DNA from 2 places in the Rummeliibacillus sp. JY-2-4R genome. Region 1 is predicted to be linked to the other one. Evidence: riboswitches for the same ligand, from Rfam matches in the RefSeq annotation. Region 1 holds a riboswitch; the other holds the start of a gene.

Region 1 (15,632 bases):
ATTTATAGTTAATTGTAAATATAGTTCGCATACAACTATGGAAGTATTAAATACAATCTTTCCTGCCATTTTGGTACTTCATTTTGCACATCATTAATTTCTCTTGTTTGAATAATCTCACCATAATTTATACCACAATAATGACAGCAATTTGATGGCTTTTGTTCCAACTTTTGATCAAAATATGAAACTAATTGCTCACGCATACAATGCTCTCCAATCACAAAAGATGCTACTTGATGGATTTGTTCCTTTTTTTGTTGTTTTAAGTTGTTCAACTTCTTTATCACTTGTTCTAAAGAAAGTTTTTCCATCCAATAAGATAAAACACGGAATCCCGTTTCACTTATTTGCTTTAGATCTATCATTTTCTTTGGATCTTCCCCTTTTTTTCTATATTCATCATAAATCTCAACATGAAAGGGTTCTGGTAAATCTTCTGTCACAACAAATTGTGTATATTCTTCATCTCTTGGGCAATAAACCAAAATGGCCATCGCATCATTACCATCTCGCCCTGCTCTTCCAACTTCCTGCATATAATTTGCCATTGTTGCAGGAATATGATCATGAATTACTTGGCGAACATTATCTTTGTGAATCCCCATTCCAAAAGCGGTTGTTGCACAAATCCATTCTAGTTCACCTGATATAAATTGTTGCTGAATAAATTGACGATCTAGCATTTCCATTCCAGCATGATATGCCGCAGCACGAATATGATGGTTTCCTAACATTTCTGCATAAGTCTCGGTCTTTTTACGTGATTGGGAATATATAATTCCAGGACCCTTTGTTTTGACGATATGCTCAATAATCCAATTCATTTTTTCTTCATTTGATTGGGTTTTGACGATATCATAATGAAGATTGGCTCTTTCCACAGAATGAATATATTCAAATGGTTCCTTCATATTTAAATAGATTTTGATATCATTTACGACCTGCTTTGTTGCAGTCGCACTTAAAGCTAATATAGGCGTTCTATTTTGGTTATTTATACATTCAGCTATTTTTAAATAATCAGGGCGAAAATCAAACCCCCATTGTGAAATACAATGTGCTTCATCAACAACAATTAGTGAAAATTGAAGTTGTAAAAAGGCATCTTGAACAGCTTTTGTTCCTAACATTTCAGGAGATGTGAAGATAAATCGATACTGCATAAGATTTTGCAGAACATGTTGTTTTTCGGTTCCTTGCAAAAATGAATTTATTGCAATCACTCTTTTTTCTCCAAATCGTTTCAGTTGCTCTACTTGATCTTGCATAAGCGAAAGTAAGGGTGAAACAATTAATACAGGACCATTTAATATAATCCCTGGAAGTTGGTAGCAAAGTGATTTTCCCATTCCTGTAGGTAATAGGGCGATAACATCTTGTCCATTCAATACAGCTTGGATTATTTCTTTTTGCCCGGGTCTAAACGAAGAATAACCAAAATGTTTTTGTAATAGCTGTTCGAGCTCAATCATGTTATTTACCCCCTTTTGCTGCAATGACTAATCGGATTTGAAAATAAGATAATTGCGGCAGCTCTTCTCGAATCACTTTTAATCTTTTACTTCCTGTTTTCTCAAGTATATATAATACTTTTTGAATGTCTTCCTCCTGAATAAACTGATTAAGCTGAAAATTAGGTTGTACCATTGCCATTTCAACAAAGTGATCCTCAATTGTACTCATTTTTAATTTACGCATATAGGAAATTTGTTCAAGAGTGTATCCTATATTATATAAATCTGCAGTTTTTTTCGTAGAATCTGTTAGTAGTAATTCAATTCGTATGTTTTTCGATAGATTATGCAGAAGTGTGAAATTATTTTGGTTCCCGTTTGTTGTAAGAAAATCAAGCCATGTATGTAATAACTCAACAAACATCAATTGTATATCTATTTCCTGCCGATCAAACTGAAAAGAAAGTTGTTGCCATGTCCATCCAGTTTGCATATAACCAGTTAATCTTAACATCATTATTTGCTTTGATTCATCGGAAATTGGCAATTGCATTAAAGAAGCTTCCATTTCATCACGTAATTGTTTGCGGAAGGTGGATTCTTTATAAGAATAATTCTTTAAAAAGCTTTTTACAAAAACTTGGATTTCATCATCTTTTTGTACAGGCAAAAACCGCCAATCCCCTTCATAAATATGAGACAAAGTTTGTACAATTAATGACAGTCGTTTAAAAAAAATTTGCTCATTTCCTCTATAAACCCAGCCATTAAAGTGAAAATCCGGTGATTTATCGAGTAAACAAGTGCCTCTTTTCGTTAATAGTAATGCCCGTTTTTCATCGTAATGTAACCAACCGTTTTCAATTAATTGATCAAAAGCTTCCTGAAAATTTGCCTTAGAAAATTTAGGTAAAATACAAAAGTATGGTTGTAATCCAAATGTCCCCACATCTTGAATAGTTTGTCCTGAACGCTTCCCTCGTAGTAAATGATATGCTGCTGATTCGGATCGTTGACCATTAATTCTTTGATAAATTTGTAGCAATATTTGTTGTAAATACATCACTATTCCTCCGATTAAAAGTTATTTAGGTTGAAATATGAGGAAAACCGTTTTAGAATGAATAAGAAGCTATAGGGATTGAAGTAAAAGGAGAGAAGTAGAATGGCCAAATTTACCATCGTTGATCAAGATACATGTATTGCTTGCGGTGCATGTGGGGCGGCAGCACCAGATATCTACGATTATGATGATGAAGGTATTGCCTTCGTTATTTTAGATAATAACACGGGGACTACTGAAGTTCCAGAAGATTTAATGGAAGACATGGAAGATGCATTCGAAGGTTGCCCAACTGACTCTATAAAAGTAGCAGAAGAATCATTCGAGGGCGATCCTCTTAAATACGAATAGTTTTTTAATAGACTTAAATCACTTAAATCCAGTCTAATCAACAAGTGCTTGGGAAATTAACTGCTTCCCAGGCACTTTTTTTATAGTCATATGAATTAATCATAGTAATTTACAGTATAACATTTACCTTTTTTATACCTTAAATATTTTATAAACTTCAACCACAAACCAGATCGTGTAATTTCTTTATTGCATTCTCACTTTGTATAGGTTACTATTTTAGTATCAGGTACTAATAGTAACTAACACAGGAGGCTATTATGGATAATTTTTTACAATTACAAGGTAAAAATATCGTGGTAATGGGTGTTGCCAATGATCGTAGTATTGCATGGGGCGTAGCAAAAGCATTAATGTCAGTTGGTGCCAATGTTATATACACATACCGTAAAGAACGTTCTTTAATGAAATTAGAAAAACAATTAGCCAATTATGAAGATTTACAACCACTTCTTGTTCAATGTGATGTAAATAGCGATGAAAGCATTCAACAAGCATTCCAAGAAATTGGAGAAAAAGTAGGCACAATTCACGGTGTCGTTCATTCAGTTGCATTTGCAAATGCTGACGACTTAAAAAATCGTTTTGTGGAAACTTCTCGTGATGGCTATGCATTTGCGCAAGATACAAGTGCTTATTCTTTAATCGCAGTTACAAATGCCGCTAAACCATATATGACTGAGGGCGGATCTATTGTTACAATGACTTACTTAGGTGCAGAAAGAGTACTTCAAGGATACAATGTTATGGGTGTTGCAAAAGCAGCTTTGGAAGCTTCTGTTCGTTATTTGGCTGCTGATGTTGGTGCAGAAAATATTCGAGTTAACGCAATTTCAGCAGGCGCTATTAAAACTCTTGCTGCTAAAGGTGTTCCTTCATTCAATAAAATTATGAATATCATGGAAGAAGCAGCACCACTTAAACGCAATGTCACTCCTGAAGAAGTAGCAAATATGACAGTTGTCATGTTAAGCCAACTTTCTAGCGGAGTTACAGGTGAAGTAATTTATGTTGACGGTGGCTACAATATAATGGGTGGCGCTTAAGAACCTATTCTTTATAAAGTTGAAAAAAGAGGTAAACCAAATAATGGTTTACCTCTTTCTATTATTTTGTTAAGCGATCGACAATTTCCTGTACGGTGCCAGATTGCACCTGATTTAAATTTCTTCCAGCCCACATTGCCATTAAGCTATAGACTCCTAATTCCTGTGCGCGCTTTCGAATGCCCATCGTTAAATCATTTTGATATGGATATGGTGCAATTTTATTTCCTTCCATAAACGATATAAAATCATTATTAATACCACGAGCTAATTTTCCTGAAAATGCTGTTGTAACAACTGTACAGTCTTCATCGGCTAGTAGTACTTGTTCCTTATAAACATCCGATGCACCACTTTCTTCACTTACTAAAAATGCCGTACCGATTTGAACTGCTTCTGTACCAGCTTCAATTGCCTTTTGAATCTGCTCTTTCGTAACAATTCCCCCAGCAGCAATGACTGGAATCGACACTTTTTCTTTAATACCTTCTAGTAATTCATTTAAAGAAATGAGTTCGACAGGTTCTGTAAATGAGCCACGATGGCCACCTGCTTCTTCACCTTGTAGAACTACTGCATCTAATCCACGCTCTTGGACTAAAATTGCCTCTTCTAAAGTTGTCGCTGTCCCAATAGTAAATACATCATGATCTTTTAATTTTTGTACGGCTTCTACAGTTGGCAATCCAAAAGTAAATGACGCTACCTTTACATCTTCATGAATAATGACCTCGATTTGAGCGTCAAAATCAGTAGTTGAAAGAAAAGCTCCTTCATCTGCAATCATTAATTTTTTTCGATACGGTTTTAATGCATTATAAGCCTCTTCAAGTTCTTCTTTGGTGACATTCACATCATGCGGAACAAATAAGTTAACTGCGAATGGTTTTGTCGTTTCTTTTTTAACTGCTCGGATAAATTCTCTAGTTACTTCGGCACTTAAATACCCAGCTCCAATAGAACCCAAAATACCTGCTTTTGCACTTGCAATAACCATTTCAGGTGTCGTAACCCCTGCCATTGGTGCTTGTATTATTGGCCATTCCATTTTCAATTGTTCGATTAATGACATTTTTTCTTCCCCCTTTACGCTGTAAAAATTTTGAAAGATTAAATTGAATTATTATGAATATTTATTTGTTCGAAAAATACGAATAAATTGCTCTATTGAGCGTTCGTTAAAAGTATTTTTCAATAAAACTTCGATACATTTCATCATTATTAATCGTAGATTATTTAGTATTCTTCTCTTTTCTTATAGAGATTGAAAAAATAAGATGAAATAAATACTCCATAAATACTTTACCATATAATTGAAAGTTTTCTAAGCTTAAGAGCCTTCCGAAATAAATTATGTATAAAATAAAGGCCGTCTTTAAAGATAAAGTTCCCCTTTAAAGACAGCCTATTAAGTGTGTTTTAACAATTATTGATTTTAAGACAACATACTTTAGTTATAAAATTAACAATAGAATACTAGTTTACACCTGAGATACGTCCGTATCCAACTAAGTATTTGTTCCACCAGTCAAGTGATTCAGTAACAACACCATTGTTTTGAGCATCTAACATTCTTCCGCCACCAAGGTAGATACCAACATGTGCTATGCCTGAACCATAACTAAAGAACACTAAATCCCCTGTTCTTGCTTCACTTGCACTTACTTTTGTAGTAGCTAAATATTGTTGTGCTGCTGTACGTGGCAGTGATACGCCTGCTTGTTTAAATGCCCATTGTGTTAAACCTGAGCAGTCAAAACCAGTTGTTGGATTACTTCCACCCCATACATATGCACGTCCAAGATATTTACTTGCTTCTGCAATTGCAGCTTTTGCAGAACCAGAACCTGACACGCTAGGAGCTTTCTGCTCATGATCTGTTACCTTAGCGCCATTAGTACCGTTACCAGCATTATTAACATCATCGCTAACGTTTTCTGTTTTTACTACGCTATCAGTATGTACTGAATTACTAGTCTTAGTTACAGAAGCATTTTCTTCTATAAATTTTTTCTCTTGCAACGCTTTCAAACGTTTTGCTTCTGCTTCACGTTTTTTACGTTCTCTCTCAAGTTTTTCTTGTTGTTTTTTTGTAGCAATTTGTTCTTTCAGTTTTAAAGACTTTGCTTTATTTTCTGCCTTTTTTGTTTCTAAATGATTTTCTTCATTTTGCATATCTTGGAATTGCTTTTGTAGTGTTGCTTGTTTGTTTTGAAGTGCTTGCTTTTCTTCAGCTAATTTATTCTTGTCCGCTTTTTGATCATCTAATAGGTTTTGATCTGCATCTAAAATAGTTTTAACAGAAACTGTTCGACTTACTGCATCTGCAAAATTATCTGCTCCAAGAATAGCTTCTACATATGGATTTACCGTATTATCTTGATTTTGGTAAGCTTTTAATCGATCATTGATAATTGTTGAACGATCTTTAATATTTTTTTCTGTTTCTTTTATTGCATTATTTGTTTCGTCAATTTCTTTTAACGTATTTTCATATTCTACTTGTTTTTTATCAATTTTCTTTTGTAATATTTCAATTTCTTTATTTAGATTCTTTATTTTCTGATCAATTGAGGCCTTAGTTTGAATCATTTCTGCCGAAGTTTTAGCATTTACTTGAATTGGCTCTGCTGAATACATAAAACCACAAGTTAGTGCTAGAGTAACAACTGCAGAACGGCCCCATTTTGAACGTATATTCAATTTAAATCATCTCATTTCCAATATTTTCACTATGTACGTTTTTTATTTACTATTTTATAATAGCACGAATCATATATTTGTATAGTCATTTTTTCCTGTTTTAATAGAAGCGTAACACCCATGTTACATAATTGAAACAATGCTTTTTCATTATGATTCTTACTCAATATACTGTTTTTTTCTATTAACTACATTAATTCGACAAAAGTGTTAGAATCAAATTAATGTATTTTATTGTTGACTTAAAAGTCCTGGTTCATTATGATAGCCAAAATGATATATGTAATCATTAAAGGAGAGAAATGTAAATGGAATGGCAACAGCTAGAATACTTTCAAGTACTAGCGAAAATTCAGCATATGACGAAGGCTGCTGAGCAGCTATCTATTTCCCAGCCAGCACTAAGTCGCTCTATTGCTCGATTAGAAGACGAATTAGGTGTTCCTTTATTTGAAAGACAAGGACGCTCAATCACTTTAAATCGTTATGGTGAAATATTCGTAAAACGTGTCCAAAATATAATGCGCGAGTATCAGGATGGCCTCCATGAAATCCAAGAGCTAGTAGATCCAAATCACGGGGAAGTTTCCCTTGGCTTTTTACATACGCTAGGAACAAATATTGTCCCTGATTTAATCATGAAATTCAGAAAGCAACATCATGATATACACTTTACTTTAAAGCAAAATCATACACATCTTCAGCTAAAACAATTACAATCAGGCGAGCTAGATTTATGTTTACTAGCTGAGATGGAGACTGAAAAACCAATCCAATGGACAGAATTATGGCGTGAGGAATTATTTGCAATTGTCCCAATTTCACACCCTTTAGCAACTCGTGACACAATTACATTAAAAGAATTAGGAGATGAATCATTCATCTTACTAAAAAAAGGATATGCATTAAGAATTCAGCTAGATGCCGTTTTCGAGTATGCTAATCTTAAACCTGATATAACATTTGAAGGGGACGAGGTTGCTACTGTCGCGGGTTTCGTTGCTGCAGGGCTAGGCGTTTCCATCTTACCTAATGGAGTAGAAATTAATACAAATCGGATGGCCAAAATCCATATTAGCGATATGAAACTTGAACGAGTCATTGGTATGGCTTGGTCTGAAGGTCGTTTCCAATCACCTGCTACAAAACAATTTCAACAATTTATTCTTGATTATTTTAAAAAGGCGTAAAGAAAAGCCACTTTCAATTTGCTTTGGAAGTGGCTTTTCTTGTATTTAGATTTTAATCTATTGTAATAGTTATAGATTGCTCTTCATAAGTAGATAGCCATTCTATACAATCAAAATCTTCTATATCTAAATCATTGGTGAATTTATCGCCACCATATCCGTCTTTACCTTCGAAATAGAAGATTTCTGCAATGCCCTTTAGTTTTTTTTCTATACCAGGTAATGTAAATGTGATGGTCATCTCTTTTCCATCATAAGGAAGAAGTGTTTTGGCTAAGGGCTCTTCATTTAAATACAACAAATTTGGGCCTTTCATTTGTCTGAGATGAATAATACCTTCTAATACCATCTCTTTCCCTCTCAATCATTGCATTTTTAAAGTGTTTCACCAATAGTAGTTAAACGATCCTTTACATCCTGTTCAGTTAACCCATTTCGAGCAATATATCGGTTACGCGGATGTACTCTACATTCATGTGTACATCCTCCTAAATATTTATCTTCATTTTCTTCTGAGCAAATGATTTGTTTATTACATTCAGGATTTGCACAGTTGATGTAACGTTCGCATGGCTCACCGTCAAAATGATCACGTCCTACAATCACGTGTTCAACTTGGTTTACAGGCACAGAAATTCGTTCGTCAAATACATAACATTGACCATCCCATAATTGACCCTTTGCTACTTCATCTTTACCATAAGTGACAATTCCGCCATGTAACTGACTTACGTTATCAAAGCCTTCTCGTTTCATCCAACCAGAGAATTTTTCACAACGAATACCACCTGTACAATAAGTAAGGATTTGTTTACCGTCAAATTGCTCTTTGTTTTCTCTAATCCATTCAGGCAATTCACGGAATGTTTGAATATCAGGTCTTATTGCACCTCTAAAATGCCCTAAATCATATTCATAGGTATTACGCGCATCTATAATAACTGTATTTTCTTCTTGCATTTTCGCAAAAAACTCAGCAGGTTCTAAATAATCCCCTGTTAATTCATGTGGATCTATATCATCTTCTAAACTGAAGTTGACTAATTCAGTTTTTGGTCGTACATGCATTTTTTTGAATGCATGACCTTCTGCTTCATCGATTTTGAAAACAATACCATTAAATATTGGATTCGCCATCATATACTCCATATAGGCATTTGTTTGTTCAATTGTTCCAGAAACTGTTCCGTTGATTCCTTCAGATGCTACTAAAATACGTCCTTTTAAATCTAGTGATTTACAAAAAGCTAAATGCTCTGTAGCAAACTTTTCTGGATCTTCTATCTTTGTATAAAAATAATAAAGTAAAACTCGATAATCCACTTATTTTTCCACCTATCTTTTAATATTTGCAAGATATTAGAGATAGACTCTATTTTCATATAACAAAATTGAAAATTTATCCTTGCAGATTTTATGTTTTAGAACATAAAATATCCTTAAAATTATATCGGTAATTTAATTCATTTGCAAATATGATGCTTAATATCATGATTAATTAAATTAGATATTGCTTATTCTTTCCTGGGAAATAAAGTTAGTTTAACTTTCCTCCGTTATGGAAACAAAAATAGCTTACTGTTTTCTGTAATCTCCTCTCACTTAGGCGGAGTCTCCACTTGAACAAAATCAAGAGCTATATCAAAAAAATCTGCTCATCTATTTTAAATAGATGAGCAGATTTTTCTATTGAATATTATATTATTTATAGGATTACCCTATCAATCTATTTATATCATTAGCCATTAATAAAAGTATTACGTTGTTTCACAATCCAATTTTTAAGACTTGAGAATAGTAAAAGCATGATTGCTGCAATGATAATTCCTTTAATAATATTGAATGGTAAAACACCCATAACAATAGAATTTCTAAGTGCTGCACCTGTTTCAACTGGTACGTTTAAGAAATAGTTATACATAGGCATAAATAAGAAATAGTTTAACACGCTCATTCCAATTGCCATTGTTAGAGTTCCGACTACTAAACCTGTTGTTAATCCTTTTGCACTTGTTAAACGTTTATAGATAAAGTAAACAGGTAAAATGAATAATACACCTGTTGTGAAGTTTGCAATTTGTCCAACTGGAACACCTGTTGGGCTTCCAACATAAAACCAGTTCAATACATTTTTGATAAATTCTACAGCCATTCCCGCTACTGGACCCATTGTAATTGTTGCAATAAGTGCTGGAACATCACTAAAATCCACTTCTAAAAAACTTGGAAACGGTGGTAATGGGAAGTTAAATATCATTAATACAAATGAGATACTGCTTAGCATACCGATTGAAATCATTTTTTGCAATTTTGTGTTCTTCATATTTTTCTCTCCTTTTTTCGATTCACTTCTAAAGAAGAGAGGTCCGGATTACAAGATATGCAATAAAAATCCCTTAAGCTTTGAAAGCTTAAGGGAGAAATAGGCATAGTCAAATAAGCGTCTAAATCTACTATTTTAAAATAGAATTAAGACGACCGTACCTTCACCTTCTCCCATCCAGACTATACTGTCGGCCCTGGAATCTCACCAAGTCATACCTAACGGCTCGCGGGCTTAAGAGTACTGCACTTTTCTCTAATACCGCCGATCGGGAATTTCACCCTGCCCCGAAGATGAATCAATATGATTTTTTATTACAATTTAACTATATAAAATATACAGTAATTTGTAAAGGTATTAATCTCATTTTCCTGTAAAATTTTTAGTATTCCTACAATATTAGTTTGTTTTAAATTTTTTTGGAGTAGAATTCAACTCACTTGTGAATTTAACCAATTAAAGAGCCCTATGTTAGTTTTTATCTAACTTAGGGGTTTAAATCATTTCATTGAAGTTTCTTGTTGAAACTCTAGTGGCAAGAAGAAGATAAAGTTTGTACCTACATCTACTTCACTTTCTACAGTAATACGTCCTTTATGGGCTTCCACGATATTTTTAGCAATAGCAAGCCCCAAACCTGTACCACCTTTTCCTCTGGTTCTTGCTTTATCAGCTTTGTAGAATCTTTCAAATACATATTCTAAATCTTCTTTTGGTATTCCAGCCCCATTGTCTTTAACCTGAATACGTGCGAATGATACTTGTTGATCAACAATTACTTGGACAATGCCGTTTTTATTTGTATGACGAATTGCATTGTCAATCAAGTTCGTTAATACTTGTTCAATTCTATCTTCATCTAGATTAATTGTTGTTTCATCATCAAAGGTAGATGAATACGTTAATTCAACGCCTTTTTCTTTTGCTGCTTGTACAAACTTTTGCGTGATTCTTTCAAATACTGGCGTAATTGGAACCAAATCTTTGTATAATGTGATATTTCCAGACTCCATACGTGCCAAATCTAATAAATCTGTTACAAGCCTTCCCATTCGTTGTGACTCATCATAAATAATGCGGATCATTTCATTCCGCTCTTCTTCACTTGTCACAACCTCATCAATAATTGCTTCACTATAACCTTGTAACATAGCTATTGGTGTACGCAATTCATGCGAAACATTTGCTATAAAGTCATTTCGTAACTTATCTAAGCGATGTTCTTCTGTCCTATCTCTAAATACTGCAACAGCACCACGTACGGAATCTCCACTATAAAGAGGACTTATAGAAATTGTAAAATACGTACCATCTAATTCTAATTCTTCTCTTAGCTCTTCTTCCATTTCCAATACATGTTCTAGCATATGATTTATTTCTTTTGGAATTGGTTGATCACTATTAGAACCCTTATTGATAAACCACTTTTGTAACAATAACTCCGCTGGTGGATTACTTAAAATTACAGTCCGATCACTATTGAACGTAATTACAGCATCTGTCATGGATGTTAATATACTTGAAAGCTGCTCTTTCTCTTGATTGATAATCTCAATATGAGTTTTTAGTTGACGGCCCATCTGATTGAATGCTGTCCCTAATTGTCCAATTTCATCATTTTGTAATACAGGAACTTTTTTATCGAAGTTCCCCTTGGCTAATTCGAAAGCAGCTTCTCTCATTTTCCGTAATGGGGACGTAATTCTAGTAGATAAGAAAAACGCAAAGAAAGTAGTCAGGATAAATGCAATAGCTGCAGATAGAAAGACAATTTTCGTTGTTTCTTTTGTAGTTCGATGTATTGCATCTGGGCTTTGGTATATGAATAATACACCATGACTCATTTTTCCAACATTAAGAGGAAATGCTAATACAATATAAGACTCTACATGATTCTTTTCTGTAGAAGATGGTAGCATCATTTCTTTTACTACAGGTTTATTTGTATAAAAAACTTTTTCAAAGGATTTATTACTTATAATTTCACTTTTTATTTTTTCTTGGTTTAATCCTTCTTGGAGCGAGAATAATACTTTGCCAGGTTGATCAGCTATTACTGCGTTTGTCTCATCACTTAATATATCGTTGATTATCGATCTAGTTGAAGCAATAGACTTATGATCATCGACAACTCTTGCAATAGTAGTGGCTTCTTGTCTTAGTAATGCTTCCGATTGTTGAGTATGGTATTTTGAAAGGAATTCTAACATTAAAACTGTAAAAACAAATAATACAAATGAAACGAGAAGCAATATGGTTACCCACAGCTTCCCGACAACACTATTCCATATTCTAGTCATTGACTACCTCAAATTTATAGCCTACGCCCCATACAGTTACAATCATTTTAGCCGCATTTTCAGATACACGATTTAGTTTCTCGCGTAAACGCTTTACATGTGTATCAACAGTACGTAAATCACCAAAGAAATCATAGTGCCAAACTTCTTTTAATAATTGCTCACGATCAAATACTTTATCTGGTGATTTTGCTAAGAAATATAGTAGTTCATATTCTTTAGGTGTTAAGTTTACTTCCACTCCATCTGCAGAGACTCTATGCGCATCATGATCAATCGTTAAATGTGGAAATACAACTAAGTCTTTAGATGAAGATGATACAGAAATTGGAGAAAATGCTGCAGAGCGGCGTAATATAGCCTTTACTCGCAATACGACTTCTCTTGGGCTAAAAGGTTTAACAATATAGTCATCAGCACCTATTTCAAATCCTTGTACTCTATTAGCTTCTTCCCCTTTAGCTGTCAATAAAATAATTGGTGTTGACTTTTTCTCGCGAATTTCTTCACAAACTTCCATTCCATCCTTTTCAGGCATCATGACATCTAGCAGAATGCAGTGATAATTATTGGCAAGTGCTTTTTCTACGGCTTGCTCACCATTCTCTGCTTCATCAACTTCATATCCTTCACGCTCTAAGTACATTTTCAATAAACGACGAATACGGTCCTCATCATCTACTACTAATATCGAAATTTGTTCAGTCAATGTATATGCCTCCCAGTATTAATACTTTCATTGTACATTCTGTCAAACAAAATGAAAAGAAAAGAAAAGCCTTTTCCCTCATATTAAGGAAAAGGCTTCTTCATTCAAATTAGATTATCCTGCGTATGAGTGTAGACCAGCGATAATTAAGTTTACTGCTACTAGATTAAACATGATAATAACAAAGCCAATTACTGCTAACCATGCAGATTTCTCACCATGCCACCCCTTAGATAAGCGTAAGTGAAGGAAAGCTGCATAGAACAACCAAGTTATCAATGCCCATACTTCTTTTGGATCCCAGCCCCAGAATCGAGACCATGCCTCTTGCGCCCAGATCATAGCAAAAATCAAAGCACCTAGTGTAAAGACAGGGAAACCAATTAAAACAGAACGGTATCCAACTTCATCTAGTAAAGGAGAATTTGCGCGTTTCGCTAGTGGTTGAACTGCACGTGAAATTGGTTTACGAATAATTAATCGAATCAAACCGTATAGAATTGTACCGGTAATAATAGACCATACTACAGTTGTTAACTTTTTAGCATTAACGATTGCCGGAACTTCTACAAATGGTTGCATTTTATCCGTAGATTTCATTTCATATTGATGCATCCCAAATAATGCTGGCGTATTATACGTAATCTCCTGTTGTGCACCGTTTTTATCTACATAGGTAAAGTCTGCTTGGTAGCCCATCATTCTAAATGTTGAAGTAACTACGACAAACCCAATTACCAGAACAGCAGCATACATAACTACTTCTAGCCAAATGCTACTTTTTGTACGTTTCGATGTATCAACATTTCTCAACAAATAAATTAGACCCGCGACCGCACTAATTGCTAAAATAGATTCGCCAATTGCTGCTGTGATTACATGGATATATAACCAATAACTCTTTAGTGCTGGAATTAACGGATTTACTTCACGTGGGAACATACTTGCATATGCAATAATTAAAATCGCAATTGGTAATGCAAATAAACCAAGTGATGGTAGTTTATAGATGAAATAAATTAAAATAAATGCTCCAACAACAAACATACCAAATGCAGTTGTGAATTCAAACATATTACTCACAGGAGCATGTCCTGCATAAATCCAACGCGTAATAAAATAACCAAGATTTGAGATGAAACCGATAATTGTAATCGCAATGGCAATGGTTCCCCAATTTTTGTTGGATTTAGATGCATCCTTTTGAGCACCTTTTACAGCTCCACCGAAAAATAAAGTAGCGACTAAATAAGCGATAAATGCGATAAATAATAGGGTACTACTAATATCAATTAAACTCATAAAGTAATGTCACCTTCCTTTTCTTTCTGTTGGTCTTCTGCCTGCTTTTCGTCATCTTGTTGATCAACCCAGTTAGGTAGGTGAGCATATTCTGTCACTAAGTTTAAATCTTTTTTCATACTAAACCAGTTTTTGTTTGTATGAGCAGCTAGAAGCATGCGACCATCATTTGTTTTTTGTAGCCATAAACGACGATGACTCCAATAAGAACCAGTTACTACGCCTATCATAAAGATTATACCACCAAGCAACAGAATTGGAAGTGTCTTGTCTTTTCGGATAGTTAATCCAGATACATTGCGTGTATCAATACTTGCAAATTTCATCTTATACTTCGTTGTACCAAGTGGTTCTAGCGTTTGTTTGATTGCTACAAAGCTTGTCTCACCTTTTGGTGTTTCTGGTGTATACATTGTAAAGATAAATGCTGGGTTGTTTGGTATAGGTGAATCAGATTGTGGTTCTCCATTATCAAAACCTGAGAACGTTGGGTAATATCCCTTTATCTCTACTTTTGTTTGATCATCTATCTTATATACTTTTTTCGGTTCTTGAAGATCAATACTCACTTCACCTAATGACTTCCCAGTTTTTTTATTAATTAAATTAAAGTTCATAGCTTTTAACTCATTTAAACGGAAATCCATTTGATAAACAGCATAGCCATCATATTTTAAAGGTTCATTTACTTGAATAGGATAATCCTTAATCTTTTCCAGATTGGTTGTATCACCAGCAACAGCACCATCTTTTGCTTTATATAATACAACGTCTGTTTGATAATTTTTTGCAATAGAGTTAACAGCTGCTTTTGACTGATTAAATTCTTGTTTTTGTTCATTTTTTTTGTATGTTTCGAAGGTGAATTTATTACTATGTAGGTAATATCCTTCCATACCTGGAATAGATTCTGTTTCACCTTCTCGAATCCACATAGATTCATCGATATAAAATCCAGGCATTAAACGCAACATAACACCAAATAAGAATATGATTAATCCTAAATGATTGATGTATGGACCCGAACGGGCAAAACGGTTTTTTTCTGCGAGAAATACGCCATCTTCTCTACGAACTTTATATTTAAGCTCTTTCATTTTCTTTTCTGCTAAATCTAATGATTCATCGGATTTTGCTGAAGTCATGACTTGTTCGCCGAAGATGCGTTGGCGTTTCATAAAACTTTCA
Region 2 (15,632 bases), 760 kb from region 1:
AAAAACGGGTACACCTGTTTTAGTATATAATGCAAGTAAAATTGCAGTAATGTCCGATAACCCAATGACTATTTTGGGGTTATTTCGAAACGCTTCATAATCTATATACGGTAAGATGCTATTCGAATTTGTCCCACCAATTGATGGAATGATCATTTTAACATTAGGATTACGGAGAAGAGCATTTAACTCTTCAGCTCTTTCTTTAGGCGTACCCGACCTATAATAATCAGACTCACCAGTTAAATTTCCCTCTTTTACTATTAAACCCAGTGATTCAAGAACCCTCTTACCACGCTCATATCGAATATTTGCAGTGACTGTTGCAGGCTTTGAAGGTGAATAAACCCCCACCGTATCACCTTTTTTTAATGGTTGGAACATCAAAACCCTCTTTTCAAATTTAAACTTACTTCTATTATATAGGAAACTATTTAATTTTTATCCCTTACTTGTATTTTCTATGTCAAAAATAAAAATAACCTATTTTCTCTAAAGTAACGAGAAATGATAGGCTATTGTTTGGTATCTTTTCTTAGCTTAGCTATTCTTTTTAATATTTTTTAATAAGCCACCATCATCATAATACGTAATTTCCTCTATTTTACCATTTTCAGGTAATACAGCGACTCCTTTAACTTGATAATACTTTTCAGGATTCTTTCCTTTTTTATATTTGACTTTCACAATAAAATCAAAGTTTTTGTTATAATTTTTACTACGATTTACAGAAATATTATCAACTTTTATATGAATATCGCTTGATTGTAAGGTGTAACTAAAGGCTGTATTTGCAAAAAACTTTTCAAATCCAGCAGTTGTAAAGTATGGTTGGTATAAATCTTCTACATAATTATAAAGTTCACTACCATTCCAAGCTTTTAAAACTCTTTGACCATCAACTTTAGTAATATTCGCTGGATTTTGCACGATTTGATTGTACTTTTTCTTTGGACTAGAAAATTCAGATTTAAGAACATATTCAATAGATTTTATGCTTTTAGCATTGTCTTCGAGATAGTAGTCCGCACTCACTTCTTTTACTTTAGGTTTTTCTCTTGCATCATTACTTTGTGAGCAACCAGCAACTGTCAAAATCAGCGAAAAAAATAACCCCATATTCAAAATAATTTTTACTATCCTATATTGCTTTTTACTATTCATAGTTCATCACCTTTCAGCTATTATCAATTTTTTAATAAGAACAAATTCAATTTAAGTTGATCCTATAAATGAATAAATTGTATCTCATTTTTATGATCAGAACTTCAGAACTATCAATTTTGCTATTTTTTGTTTGTACATCATATTGATATTTACAGGTCATTATCATTACAGTATCTTTAAATTACTAGTAACTTTTGCAATGTTTTTGTAACAATTATGTAATTTATTCTAAGAAACGGCTATATATAGGGATTTGATTTACAGTAAAAAATATTAAATTACTTCTTAAATTGATATCATTCATGGCTCGTTTTCCATTTTTCATTTAATCACAGTAAAAAACCCTTCTAATTAAAGAAGGGTTTTAACGTAATTTTTCAACTTTTGTATGAAACTCATAAATTTATACTTTTGTTAGTGATTTTTTTAAATGAATCTGGACTAGATTTCTTCAATGATGATGTTCTTCATGCTCATGATCATGTTCGCAGTCACATTGTTCAGGAATAACATATCCATCCAAGACAAGCTCAACTTCATCACCCGTATCATCAATACCAATCGTGACATCTTTCAAATCCTCTACTACTGCTGGTTCTATCGCTATTTTCACATTATCTACAATTTTTATTTGATCGTCTGCTTGAGCAGGTTCAAATTCAGCAGTTAAAACGGGGTGACAACAACCAGCTAAATTGTAAAAACGCAATGTATCCTCGCCTTTTTCAACCATTTCTTTCTTAAAAAAATCTGCGGCTTGTTCTGTCATTTGCATTTCATCCACCTCCATCATTTGAAAATCTTATCACAATAGCACTATTGTTGCCATCTGCATTTTCATTCATACATATAATTGAATAAAGCTTGCACAAAAAAATTGGATTTGATAACTGACATGGACGGTCTATTTAAAATAGTTGAAGTTGAGGAAAATCAAATTAAATACTCTTCTAAATTTGCATCAACAAAACGGTATAATAGCACTATTTATAGTTACATCCCAAGCGTAAAATCACTAATCATGGTTCTAAAGGTAATTATTGCAATTAATAGAATTACGATAATTTTACTTTCTTCTATTTGAAAAGTTGAAAACTCATACCACTTCTTATTTATATTCTTCTTCATTTTCTATTTCTTCTACTTATATATCAGCCAGCGAATGTATAGACATCATTATTCTGGAGTCGATTTTAACTTTCGGGAAAATATTCGCTCGGATTATTTCAAATAGTTATTTAATCATATTAGCTTACAAAACTAATTTCTAACATAATTAATAGTTACCAAGATATTGGTCCATAGTTTTTTACTATTTTTGAATAATCTATGAAAGGAAGACAAAATAAAATTAAAAGGAGAAGATGTATTTATGTCAAGTTATGATAAAGATAGACAATTTTCACAACATACTGGAAATAATATAGAAGTAAATCAAATGGAGCATCAAGGGTTAATTATTCGAAATTCTCATACTGTTGATGTAACACAAACGGAAGTTCAAGGTCTTCTTTTAGTTCAAGCTGCACTACAAGCTGCTATCGAAGCTGTAATTACAGTACTAGGTTCAGATGAAAATGCTGATGTTAAAAATCTTCAAAAAATAGCACAAAGTTTAGAAGTTACTCAAGTTGAATCACAAAGAGTTGCTATTATTGATTCTGATGGAATAACAGTTAGACAAACGGAAGTTCAAATTGATGTAGTAATTCAAGCAGCAATCCAATTACTAGCTTCGTTAGTTTTAAAAATTGGTAATAATGGTTAAGAAAAGATTCTACCTTTGATTTTACAATACTACTAATTAACCTTATGAGCCATCATATAATTTGGATGGCTTTTTAGCCATTCTTGATGCACAATATGATTCAAATTATCAATATCTCCCCGTTTTACTGAACCCACTGAACTAAATCTATTTTGGAAACGTTTATCATAATCTTTTAAGCAACTTCGTTCCATGAAATAATAGTCGTTGCTGCTAAATTAGACAAATGTCACAATGTATCCCCTCTAACTAATCCATTTAACATACTTGCACGATAGTATTGTTCTTTATAGGTATAACAATTTATTATGTGTCAGAAAGATTAAGCCATAAAGATATTCAGAAAAAATTAAATTATTATAATCATTATTAAAAGAACTTCGTACAAGAAAGGATACGAAATCTTTATAAGTATTCCAAGAAAAGATGTTGTAACTTGTGTAGTATGTGTAATATTTGTGTAGTGTTTTAACTAAAATAGCCTTAAAATAGCCTCACTCGTGCTAATTAACATAAAACAAAAATCCTCATAAACATTGATAAATCAACATTTACAAGGATTTTAAAAATTATTAAATTAACCAAAAATGCTACATTATGCCGACTAAGAGAATCGAACTCTTATCAGTGGATTACGAGACCACCGTTCTACCATTAAACTAAATCGGCAAATGACTTAAAGTGTTTATCAAGTACATAAATTATTGTAGCACTTTTCAGGGAAACATGCTAGGCTTTAATGAAAAAATTTTATTGATATATTATTTTTATTCATAATAGTTATGAATGAAAAGATTTCTTCAATTTGTATCGGAACTGATTAAGTTGGAAAAAGATGAAACAACCGATACAGAATCCCAATATAGCAATACCGCTTGCTAATGCTACCATCACTGTAAACACATACCCCATTACAGGTTTATCCATTTCAAATCCAATGTATCCTAAAAGCAAACAAGTTATTGCAATGCATGAATTAAATTTTTGTTGAACGATATCTTCAGGGATATAGGCTGATGGTTTTTTCTTTAAAAATAATCGCCCCAACTTCATAAATGGATTAAAGTTAAAAAATAGCCCCATTAAATTGGCGATTAAAGGAATCAATAAAATGTTAGGTTGATGTAATACCCACATAGTTATTGTACTTATTAAAATAACCCATTGGTTCACTCGAACTAAAGGCCTTGGTATAGAAATTGGTTTCTCCATTATAAACCAACCTTTCTTATATGATTACTAATTATAATACTCTTTTTTTCAAAAATAAAAAAGGTTTAGGTTTCATTTTCAAAAAAATGTTTATTATTATTCTATACTACAATTTAATAAGACAAATTTCTTCCAGACTATTAACTTTGTAGCAAATAATGTATGATAAGGATAAACTGCCATTGAAAGAGGGGCCGATAATGAATAAATGGAAGCTTATCAGTTCAATATGTTTAACAGCTTCTTTGATAGTCGGTTGTGGAAATAATACGCAGAAAAATTCAGAAGAACCAAAAGTAACAGAAGCTTTCACTACCGAAACACCGACTATTGATGACACTAGCCAATCTAAAGGAAATACAACAACTACAACAACTGATCAAAAACAAGAGGTAGAAGTTACTGGTCAAAAAATGTCAGCTGCGGAGCAACAAAAACTTTCTGATTTTATTGCAATGTACCCAGTAACATATGCCGAAGCATTGCACACCGGAGATTTCTCTCCATTAGCCAATGAATATATCATGCATGATACAAAATTGTATGAAGATTTATTAGCCGAAATCCCTGAAAAACACAAGCAAGGAATTCAGGAAGAAGTGAATAAAGTAGAAATCTTATCTATTAATCGAAGTGCCGATACTGATTTTACCGTTACCACAAAAGAAGTTATAGCAGAAATAAAAAGTGGAAGCAAAAAAATGAAAGAGTTTAAACGTCAATATAAAGTGTATTACAATTTTGTTGAAGACGATGAATCGAATAGTTTCTTTCAGATATCAGATATAAAAGAAATTAAATAGTAAAAAAGGGAGTAAGCGAAATTTGCCTACTCCCTTTTTTTATTTGTAGCTACCTAATATTTTCACAGCTTCTTCTGTAACAGAGGTATCAATCGCTTTATCGAAATCGAATTCCCCTTTCGTTGCACCATTGGCTTTATACATTTCATATTGATTGCGAATATCATCAACCCGCATAGTACCATTTGGATCAAGACCTGTTACATACACTTTATCCCATAAAGCTGGATCTTTTAATGCTGTATACTTGGTCATGATGTTAACTATTTCTGCCTTACCTTTTCCTTTAGTAAATGCGTCATTGTAATCTCTAACTCCTTTTAAGTATGCAAGCATAAAACGAAGAGATACATCTTTTTCATCATTCATAAACTTAGGGGAAGCTAAAACTAACGCAATTTGTGAATCTGGTGCGAAATCAGTCGCATCACCAAAGCGCTGTAAAATTCCTTTACTTACTCCTTGAGCGATTAATGGTTCAATACAAAGTGCTACATCAATTGATCCGTTTTCTAAAGCACCCAGCATACTTCCAAAATCATTCATGATTACGGTTTTCACATCTTTTTCAGTTAATCCTGCATGCTTTAACATTAACTGATAGATATAACCGTCTATTGAATTCTTGGAAGAAATGGCTATTTTTTTACCTTTAAAATCTGAATAGTCTTTAATGACATCTTTCATTTTTTTACTAATAACGAAAGTAAAGTAAGACTTACCAGGCATATTATGGCCTTTATCCCCAACGATTTTAACATCTATTCCTTGTGCAATTGCATTAAAGAATGATGCTGTTGAAATACCTCCAGCGATATCTACTTCTCCAGCAGCAAGAGCAGGGAGCATATCATCACTATTCGCAAATTGGGCAAATTCTACTTCAATATTATAGTCAGCAAAATACCCCTTCTCATTAGCAATATAAAAACCTGCACCAGATGCAGCTCCATCTTCCGCAATTACTACTTTAGTTTTCTTATCTAGTGGTGCTAAATCTCCTGATTTGTTTTCTTTATTTACTTCATTGTCAACGTTCGAATTTGGCTTTGTTCCATTACCAGAACATGCAGTGATGAACATAGCTAGCAAAATTAATGGAATCACTAACCCCTTTTTTAGCCATTTCGCCATTTACATCCCCCTTTTTAAAGTGATACTCCAATCAGTGATGGGTTTTTCCCACGCTAATTGCCAGTCTCGTTCTACTGTCGCTAAGATTGCAAGCCAACGCTTGCAATCAAACGACAGTTCGAACCTGATTGGTTCAACTAACCTTCTGCTAACGATCGGTAAGTATCACTGTACTCTCACCAATCGGGCATTTATAGGAATTTTCTTCCACCAATGCTTCTTTTTATTTTCTAAGGCCTTGAGATGAAAATCAAAAGCCAGTTGATGTGAGATAAACCTTAATTACTTTCTAGATTTTTGCACTTCTTCATGCAAGTGCTTTAAAATATCGATAAAATGTTCGGTTGTTTGTTTATTTGCCCGAATTTGTTCAATATTTCGAGGCCTTGGTAAGTCATTTTTAATTTCTTTAATAATTTTGCCTGGTTGTGCACTCATTAATAAAATACGATCGCTTAGCAATAATGCTTCATCAATGCTATGTGTTATAAATAATACGGTTTTCTTTGTTTCTTCCCAAATAGAGAGAAGTTCTTCTTGCAGTATAAACTTGTTTTGCTCATCTAAAGCTGCAAACGGTTCATCCATTAACAAGATTTCTGGATCATTCGCAAAAGCACGCGCAATACTTACACGCTGTTTCATCCCCCCTGACAATTCTTTCGGATAGAGTTTAGAAAACTTTTCAAGCCCTACTTTCTTAATATAGTAATCTGTTCTTTCTTTAATATAATCTTGCGGTAAATGCCTCATCTTAAGACCAAACGCTACGTTTTCCTCAACGGTAAGCCAAGGAATAATACCCCGTTCTTGAAAAACCATTGATTGAAGTGGCCTATTTTTCTTCTCTTGAATAATCTCAAATTCACCAACACTACTCGTTTCTAACCCCGCTAATATACGAAGCAAAGTTGTTTTTCCGCAACCACTAGGACCCACAATACAAACAAATTCACCTTCTGAAATATCTAATGAGACATGATCAAGAGCCGTGACACTACTATTTTTCTTGTAAAATACTTTTGTCATATTCTTAATTGAAATTTTCTTTAGCTCTTCCAATGATTCACCTCCAAGGAAGAATTTTCTTTTGTAAATATCGAAGTATTAATGAGAATAAATAGCCAAAAAATGAAATAAGTATGAGCCCGACAAACATCTCTTGCAATAAGAATGCTTTATAGGAGGTCCATATTAAATAGCCAATACCTGAAGTTGCCCCCATCATTTCTGCAGCAACAATTGTTAACAATGCAATCGCCTGCCCCATTTGAATCCCTTCCATCATTACCGGTAAAGAACCCGGAAGAGCGATTTTAAAGAAAAAGTCTTTTGAATTAGCCCCATAGTTTTTCGCCACATCTAAATAAATGGAATCGATATTAATTACACCAGCAGTAGTATTAATCACAACTGGAAAAAATACGCTCCCAGCTATTGTTACTACTTTTGAAAAATCACCAATACCAAATAATATGATGATGATTGGCAAAAGAGCTAAGGTAGGGATTGGCATGAGTGCCATCACTACAGGTGAGATGAAATGTCTGATTGGAGAATATAAACCCATCAATAAACCAATTACTACACCAGGTATAACGCCTAATAAGAAACCTGCAAATATCCGGTATAGTGATATCCAAATATGATGGAATAATTCTCCACTAATAGCCATGGTATAGAAGGTGTGTAAAATTGCGGTTGGCGGCGGGAAGAAACGCACATCAAGTAAATCAGTTCTAGACAAAAACTCCCATAACAGTAAGAGAAAAATAGGTGAAGCGATTGTAAGCATCTGCTTCATTCGTTCATTTAATCTTCTCTTTTTCCATTCCTGTTGTTCAATTTCGACAGGGTTATGGCTCTTAGTATTTTTTTCGTCTCCCATTCTTCACCACCTCTTCAATAAATGATATGTATTTGTATGTTAAAGTGTGTCGATTGCCTATTAATGATTGGCCATAATAAAAAGTCACATAAGTAGTAACTACTTATGTGACTTCCAAATTGATTACACTAATCCTTCATGAAGATTAAAATTGCCGAGCTTTCGCTTCACTTTTCAAGATTCGGTTATGGAGAGTAAGCTCCGATTGACCGTTCACTTGAGATTTTGCATGCTTTACTCGAGTCCAGAGCTGATGAACTTTCTGAGATTTTGGATCTAAATGATCTGGGTTACCCATAACTTTCATCCTCCTTACATGATAGGATTTCAAAAGTGAAATCGAATATAGTATGGGGTTAACTACTCAATATATACGTGGTCTTAAAAAATTTTTTATAAGATTTTACACTATCCAATAAGATATAACCAAAGACAATTCCCGCAATTGTTGTTAAAGTTGTCTTAGCTTGACCTAGCGAAAGAAATTGCTCTACAAATAATAATCGATCTGCAAATGATGTGTATGCTAAATACGGTAAAATTACAATATAAAGAACTGGAATTGCAATGCCAATAATTTTAACCCAATCAAAACTCCATTTCTTTTTCCCTTTATTTTCAAAAATAAATCGAGGAAGACGAAGTAATATTCCAACGAATATTGGAAAAATATATGTAAAAATCATTATTGATAATATGTCGTATGACATTTCTGATTGTTGTTCTAAAAATTTCTCTAGTCTTAAACCACAATAAATTAAAAAACTAATGATTATTATCCAAGTTATATACCAGAAGAAGCGTTTCATACCCATTTCCTCCTATTTAGGCAATCGAATATCAATTATCGCTTATCATTAATAACAATATTTTCCTATAAATGATATACAAAAGCAATACTAATGTCGATTACTAATATAAATTACAAAATATTACCAAATACTATTAAAATGGGTTAGCCTTATCTTGGGTATTTGTTTATAAAATAAAAAACCCGGAAAATGAATTCCGGGTTCGATTTCACTAAATCCTTTATGGCGATTAATTTGTTCAAGCTTTTGCGTTTTAAACCATTTAACATAGCACACAGTAGATGAAACTTCAATGACATTTATGAACAAAGTTCTAAACGCTCACTGGTTTTCACCCTCCTGATCATAAAAGTATAACCTTTTATGATGATTTAATCGTTATGCTTTCGCACCTTACTCAGACTCTATCCACGGGACTTCACTCCGTTTCTCTTCACCTGAGAAATTTTAACGAATTTTCATCTGGCCCTAAGAATGAATTCTCCTAGAGTATTTGGCACTTTTTTGGCGGTTTACCCATTTGAATTCTTCCCTCCATTATGTTAGATAATGTTATCTTTCATAATGATTAAATTGTTTTGCATTTGCTTATAAAACTCTAGACCTGATCCACGGGACTTCACTCCGTTTCTTATGATCCTTGAGATTTTTAACGCCTTAATCTTGGTAGATCGTGTCTACTCACCTGGACTTGGTTCACCCATAGGATTAACCCCTCCTACCAATAAAGGATTTGTTTAGTGAAATCTAAACATAGTATAGCCCGTCTTACACTTTTCCATACGAGTATACCCGAAGAAATATTTCATTCCATTTCCCCCTCGTATATTAGGTATTGAATGTAATTTTGTTTATCATTAATAACAATATTTTCCTATATATCTATACAACAGCAATACTAATATCGAATACTTTATAATGAAAATTTCCACTTTGATTTTTGCATAAACATAACAAAAACCCGGAAAATGAATTCCGGGTTTGATTTCACTAAGCCCTTTATGGCGATTAATTTGTTCAAGCTTTTTGCGTTTTAAAACATTTAACATGGCACACAGTAGATGAAGCTTCAATGAGTTTTACGAACAAAGTTCTAAACGCTCACTGGTTTTCACCCTCCTGATCATAAAAGTATAGCCTTTTATGACGATTTTATCGTTATGCTTTCGCACCTTACTCAGACTTTATCCACGGGACTTCACTCCGTTTCTCTCACCTGAGAAATTTTAACGAATTTTTATCTGGCCCTAAGAATGAATTCTCCTAGAGTATTTGGCACTTTTTTGGCGGTTTACCCATTTGAATTCTTCCCTCCATTATGCTAGATAATGTTATCTTTCATAATGATTAAATTGTTTTGCATTTGCTTATAAAACTCTAGACCTGATCCACGGGACTTCACTCCGTTTCTTATGATCCTTGAGATTTTTAACGCCTTAATCTTGGTAGATCGTATCTACTCACCTGGACTTGGTTCACCCATAGGATTAACCCCTCCTACCAATAAAGGACTTGTTAAGTGAAATCTAAACATAGTGTAGCCCGTGGCACACGATTTATTCACTTTGCTAAAAAAATTTTTAAAAGTTATTCGAACATGCGGCTTAAATTAGCCATTTCAATTGCTGAAACTGCAGCATCATAGCCTTTGTTACCTGATTTTGTTCCAGAACGTTCGATTGCTTGTTCAATATTTTCAGTAGTAACGATTCCGAACATAACTGGCACACCAGATGTTAATCCTACATTTGCAATTCCTTTTGCTGTTTCGTTACAAACATAATCATAATGAGTTGTTGCGCCACGAATAACAGTACCTAAACCGATAATCGCATCATATTTTTTGGTTTCGACCATTTTTTTCGCGATAAATGGTACTTCAAATGCACCAGGAACCCAAGCAATATCAATATCCTCTTCTGATACACCATGTCGTTTTAAGCCATCCATTGCACCAGTTAATAATTTACCTGTCAAAAATTCATTGAATCTTCCTACTACAACGCCGATTTTTAATCCTGTACCAATTAATTGTGCTTCAAATGTTTGTCCCATTACACTCACTCCTATGCTAAAATATGTCTCATTTTTGATTTTTTCGTTTCAAGATACTTTTCATTTTCTGGTTCTGCTGGAATTTCAACTGGTACACGTTCTACAACTTCAATTCCGTATTTTGTTAACCCTTCAATTTTGGCAGGATTATTTGTCATTAAGCGGATTTTCGTAATACCTAAATCGCGAAGCATTTGTGCACTTAAACCATAATCACGCATTTCTGCAGGGAAACCAAGATGAATATTTGCTTCAACTGTGTCGTATCCTTGCTCTTGCAGTTCATATGCTTTTAATTTGTTAAGTAATCCAATACCTCTACCCTCTTGACGCATGTATAGCACAACACCACTACCTGCTTCTTCAATCATTTCTAATGATTTGTGCAATTGTGGACCACAATCACAGCGTTTAGAGTGGAAAATATCACCTGTTAAACATTCCGAATGTATACGCACAAGTGGTGCTATATCATTTTGAGGATTTCCTTTTACAATAGCGATATGCTCTTTATCATTAACGCGATTTGAATAACCAATCATTTGAAACTCTCCAAATGATGTAGGCATTTTTACAGATGCAACTCTATCTATTAGTAGTTCATTTTGATTGCGAAAACTGATTAAATCTGCAATAGTAACAAATTTCAAGTTATGTTCCTTGGCGATTTCATGTAATTGTGGAACTCTGGCCATTTCACCATTATCAAGCATTATTTCACAAATAACACCAGCTGGAACTGATCCACATAATTTTGCAAAATCGACAGCAGCTTCAGTATGCCCTTGTCTTTCAAGTACACCGTTATCCTTTGCTATTAAAGGAAATACATGTCCTGGCCTACGAAAATCAGATCCAACAGAATTAGCATTCACTAATTGTAGAATGGTTTCCGAACGTTCAAAAGCACTGATTCCTGTTTCTGTTGTTTTGTAATCGACACTAACAGTAAATGCTGTATGATGATTATCTGTATTATTTTCTACCATCGGATTTAAATCTAATCGTTCTGCTAATGCTTTAGACATCGGAGTACAGATTAAACCACGTCCGTATTTTGCCATAAAATTAATGGTTTCTGGCGTTGCAAATTCTGCTAAAGCTAGAAAATCCCCTTCATTTTCGCGGTTTTCATCATCAACAACGATAATCATTTTACCTTGTTTTAAATCTTCAATCGCTTCTTCTATTGTATTAACCATTTTCAAAGCACCGCCTTTAAAATCCGTTTTCTTTTAAGAAATCCAGTGTAATTTTTGAATCTTCTTGTTTTCTTTCTAAGTTATTAATAACATACTTGCCGAGTAAATCATTTTCAATATTGACTACATCATGTTCTTTTTTAATTCCTAAAATGGTTTGATCAAACGTATGTGGAATAAGTGACACAGTAAGTTGAGTAGGCTTCACATCGAAAATGGTTAAACTAATCCCATCGATTGTGACAGACCCTTTTAACATGCAAAACATACTTAGTTCTTTGCTAATGCCAATATCAACATAAACGGCATTATCAAATTTCCGTTTTTTTAGAATCACTCCTGTACCATCAACATGCCCCGAAACAAAATGCCCGCCGAAGCGCCCATGTGCAGGCATTGCTCGTTCTAAATTTACATATTTACCATTTTGAAGCGACTGAATATTAGTGGCTTTTACGGTTTCAGGCATTACTTCAACTGTAAATTGGTCGCTTGAAAATGAAATAACGGTTAAGCAAACACCATTGACTGCAATACTATCACCTAAATGGACATCTTCAACAATCTTATTTGATTCGATTGTAAGTTGCATACTATGTGTCCCATTTTTAATTGCTTTTACTTTTCCTAAATCTTCTACAATTCCTGTGAACATTCAAATCACCTCTTTATCTATTTGTAAACTTGGATTTGATGTTTCAAAAATTACAAATTTTCAGTCACCGCCTCTGAAAAATTTTAAAACAAAAACTCCCATAGAAGAAGTTCCTTGGAAGTTTTGGGAGAATATGTAGCAAATGGTACAACAAAGAAACTTATTGAAGTGTATTTTTCAATAGTCTTTACCATTTCTAAAATCGTCCTTCTCCCATCCAGACTATACTGTCGGCTTTGGAATTGCACCAAATCCTGCCTAAAATAGGCTCACGGGCTTAGAATTTCTTCATCACCGTCGATTGGGAATTTCACCCTACCCCGAAGGACTACTTATTAAATTATATTAAAAAAAAGAAAAACCCATAGATTAGATCTACGGGGTGGTTTAAAGGTTTTATTGCCTCATCAAATAAACCTACGAAATCCAGTTTCGTAAGAATAGATTTAATGAACAAATATCCTTCTCTCATCCAGACTATACTGTCGGCTTTGGAATTGCACCAAATCCTACCTAAAAAGGCTCACGGGCTTAGAATTTCTTCATCACCGTCGATTGGGAATTTCACCCTACCCCGAAGGATTTATTAATCTATGAGCAAAGTATAGCACTATTTTTCAAAAAAATCACTACTTATTATATAAATTTTATTAATGAGTAACAAATCCCTATTAACTCTATATGTTTTATTAATTTTCTTTACTCATTAAACAACTTTATTTGAATGCTCATAACGTTTAATGATTACTTTATTTAAATGGTCCTGGCGTTTTATTAAAACGCTTATCATCTGGTGCCATTTTTTACATAGCTTTGATGCTTCTTCATATTCGTCACATTCTTTTGAAACTGGGTCTTCAGATTCTAAAAATACATATTCTATTATTGGATTACTTAAATCATCCACGACAATTTTCAAAGAAAGTTTTGATACACCATCTTCTATATCGTCTTCTATATCATCCTTTTTTTCTTCGGTTCCACTCTCATCTTTTTCAGGCTCCATAATATAAATTAATGAATTACCATTACCATCACTATCCAGCAGGGTACCTCCCAGTATTCCTCCCCGAGATATCAGAGCTTTTTGAATACCATCCTCTTCAATGGCTGTTTCAAAAATTTCATTGAATAGATATTCTTTCACATCAAACTCAGAGTCTGTATCTTCTCGATTTGCAACAAATAATGTCTGTGAGGCCTCGCCTATTAAAAGAGCATGTAAATAATCAGAAGAAATAGTAGATTGACTGTGAGGATACTGTTCTAGTATTTTTTCAGTGTCCTGCTTAATTTCCTCATTTCTTCTAATCTCAGCTAACTTTATTTGATGTGAACCCAATTTATAGAAGGTAAATGAAATTAATAGACAAAATAATTTTAAGGATAGCGCTGGAACAATAAAAGTAAAAATAAAAAATAGAGCACTTAAGAAAAGTAAAAATATTAATTGCATTCGAATCCCACCTTTTTGAAATAGTTATGATATGTACGTTGCAAACTAGTACCTTATATTTGTCATACTATTCATTGGAAATAGATTTCATGCTAAATATGGTGGATTATTTTATCTTTAATATAAAGTTAATTTTTGAGGTGTATCTCTTATAAAAAATACTCCTATCTATTCGCATGTATTCTAATATTGCGAACAATAGGAGCATTTTTTCTATTCATTTCAATTTAATTGTTTTCTATACTTTTAAAGAATTTTCTTCATTTTTTTCAAAGAGATCTGGCATCGTATCTCTTATTCCAAAATGATAAAGTAATGTTTCAACGATACGTTCAGAAGCATGACCATCACCATATGGGTTTGAAGCTTTCGACATTCTTTCGTATTCTTTTGGATTCGTAAGTAATTCTTTCGTCAGTTGATAAATCGTTAATTCATCAGTACCAGCAAGTTTTAGTGTTCCAGCATCAATTCCTTCTGGTCTTTCTGTAGTATCTCTTAGAACTAATACCGGAACTCCAAGAGATGGTGCTTCTTCTTGAATCCCACCCGAATCAGTCAAAATGATATGTGCTCTAGATAAAAAATTATGGAAATCAATTACTTCCAATGGTTCAATTAGATGAATTCTTGGATCTTCTCCTAATATTTCATCTGCGATTTCACGAACTGCAGGATTTAAGTGTACAGGATACACTACTTGTACATCAGCATGCTCTTCCACTATTTTCTTAATTGCTCTAAACATATGTCTCATTGGTTCACCAAGATTTTCCCTACGGTGAGCAGTTAAAAGAATCATCTTATCTTTTCCGATTTGTTCTAATATTGGATGAGTGTAAGATGATGAAACAGTTGTAGATAAAGCATCAATGGCTGTGTTGCCTGTTATAAAAATAGAATCGCCTTTTTTATTTTCATTTAATAAGTTTTGAGCAGCCTTTATAGTTGGTGCAAAATGAAAATCTGCAATAACTCCTGTTAATTGTCGATTCATCTCTTCTGGGAATGGTGAATATTTGTCCCAAGTTCTTAATCCAGCTTCAACATGACCAACCGGAATTTGATTATAAAATGCGGCAAGACTCGCAACGAATGTTGTTGAAGTATCCCCATGCACTAGCACTATGTCAGGTTTTACTTTTTGCATTACTTCATTTAATCCTTGAAGTGCACGAGTCGTTACGTCAACTAGTGTTTGACGATCTTTCATAATATTTAAATCGTATAGTGGATGAATATTGAATACTTCGAGTACTTGATCAAGCATTTGACGATGTTGAGCAGTTACAGTAACAATTGATTCAATTTCATCATGATGTTTTTCTAATTCCAGTACTAATGGGGCTAATTTAATCGCCTCTGGTCTAGTACCAAAAATAGTCATAATTTTTACTTTATCAGCCATCTAGAACCTACACCTCAATTTGAATTAATTAACTAAACATATATGCTGCACTTGCAATAACAATAAGCATTA

What was found. A riboswitch is a leader RNA that binds a small molecule or an ion and turns the genes downstream of it on or off. The one in region 1 is predicted to bind FMN.
Region 2: it holds a riboswitch for FMN, as region 1 does, so the genes downstream of both, ribE (riboflavin synthase) here and ACWV26_RS05305 (ECF transporter S component) in region 1, are expected to answer to the same signal.

Annotation. Positions count from the first base shown of each region.
Region 1 is NZ_CM132623.1:1,132,750-1,148,381, reverse strand. It holds gene ACWV26_RS05350 (RecQ family ATP-dependent DNA helicase) at 36-1,472, opposite strand; gene ACWV26_RS05345 (helix-turn-helix domain-containing protein) at 1,477-2,520, opposite strand; gene ACWV26_RS05340 (ferredoxin) at 2,623-2,871, shown strand; gene ACWV26_RS05335 (enoyl-ACP reductase FabI) at 3,132-3,917, shown strand; gene ACWV26_RS05330 (NAD(P)H-dependent flavin oxidoreductase) at 3,979-4,989, opposite strand; gene ACWV26_RS05325 (C40 family peptidase) at 5,394-6,620, opposite strand; gene ACWV26_RS05320 (LysR family transcriptional regulator) at 6,929-7,810, shown strand; gene ACWV26_RS05315 (hypothetical protein) at 7,863-8,159, opposite strand; gene trhO (oxygen-dependent tRNA uridine(34) hydroxylase TrhO) at 8,186-9,133, opposite strand; gene ACWV26_RS05305 (ECF transporter S component) at 9,549-10,133, opposite strand; FMN riboswitch at 10,295-10,432, opposite strand; gene ACWV26_RS05300 (ATP-binding protein) at 10,634-12,433, opposite strand; gene ACWV26_RS05295 (response regulator transcription factor) at 12,426-13,142, opposite strand; gene ccsB (c-type cytochrome biogenesis protein CcsB) at 13,257-14,444, opposite strand; gene resB (cytochrome c biogenesis protein ResB) at 14,441-15,632, opposite strand, start outside.
Region 2 is NZ_CM132623.1:1,892,219-1,907,850, reverse strand. It holds gene ACWV26_RS09220 (S66 family peptidase) at 1-384, opposite strand, end outside; gene ACWV26_RS09215 (hypothetical protein) at 541-1,164, opposite strand; gene ACWV26_RS09210 (hypothetical protein) at 1,619-1,942, opposite strand; gene ACWV26_RS09205 (spore coat protein) at 2,540-2,935, shown strand; tRNA gene ACWV26_RS09200 (tRNA-Thr) at 3,534-3,604, opposite strand; gene ACWV26_RS09195 (DUF4395 domain-containing protein) at 3,716-4,147, opposite strand; gene ACWV26_RS09190 (TcaA NTF2-like domain-containing protein) at 4,348-4,950, shown strand; gene ACWV26_RS09185 (ABC transporter substrate-binding protein) at 4,990-6,084, opposite strand; gene ACWV26_RS09180 (ABC transporter ATP-binding protein) at 6,367-7,113, opposite strand; gene ACWV26_RS09175 (ABC transporter permease) at 7,151-7,972, opposite strand; gene ACWV26_RS09170 (YpzG family protein) at 8,118-8,270, opposite strand; gene ACWV26_RS09165 (hypothetical protein) at 8,329-8,781, opposite strand; gene ribH (6,7-dimethyl-8-ribityllumazine synthase) at 10,372-10,839, opposite strand; gene ACWV26_RS09155 (bifunctional 3,4-dihydroxy-2-butanone-4-phosphate synthase/GTP cyclohydrolase II) at 10,851-12,041, opposite strand; gene ribE (riboflavin synthase) at 12,058-12,696, opposite strand; FMN riboswitch at 12,898-13,028, opposite strand; FMN riboswitch at 13,153-13,282, opposite strand; gene ACWV26_RS09145 (hypothetical protein) at 13,403-14,152, opposite strand; gene wecB (non-hydrolyzing UDP-N-acetylglucosamine 2-epimerase) at 14,391-15,560, opposite strand; gene ACWV26_RS09135 (ABC transporter ATP-binding protein) at 15,589-15,632, opposite strand, start outside.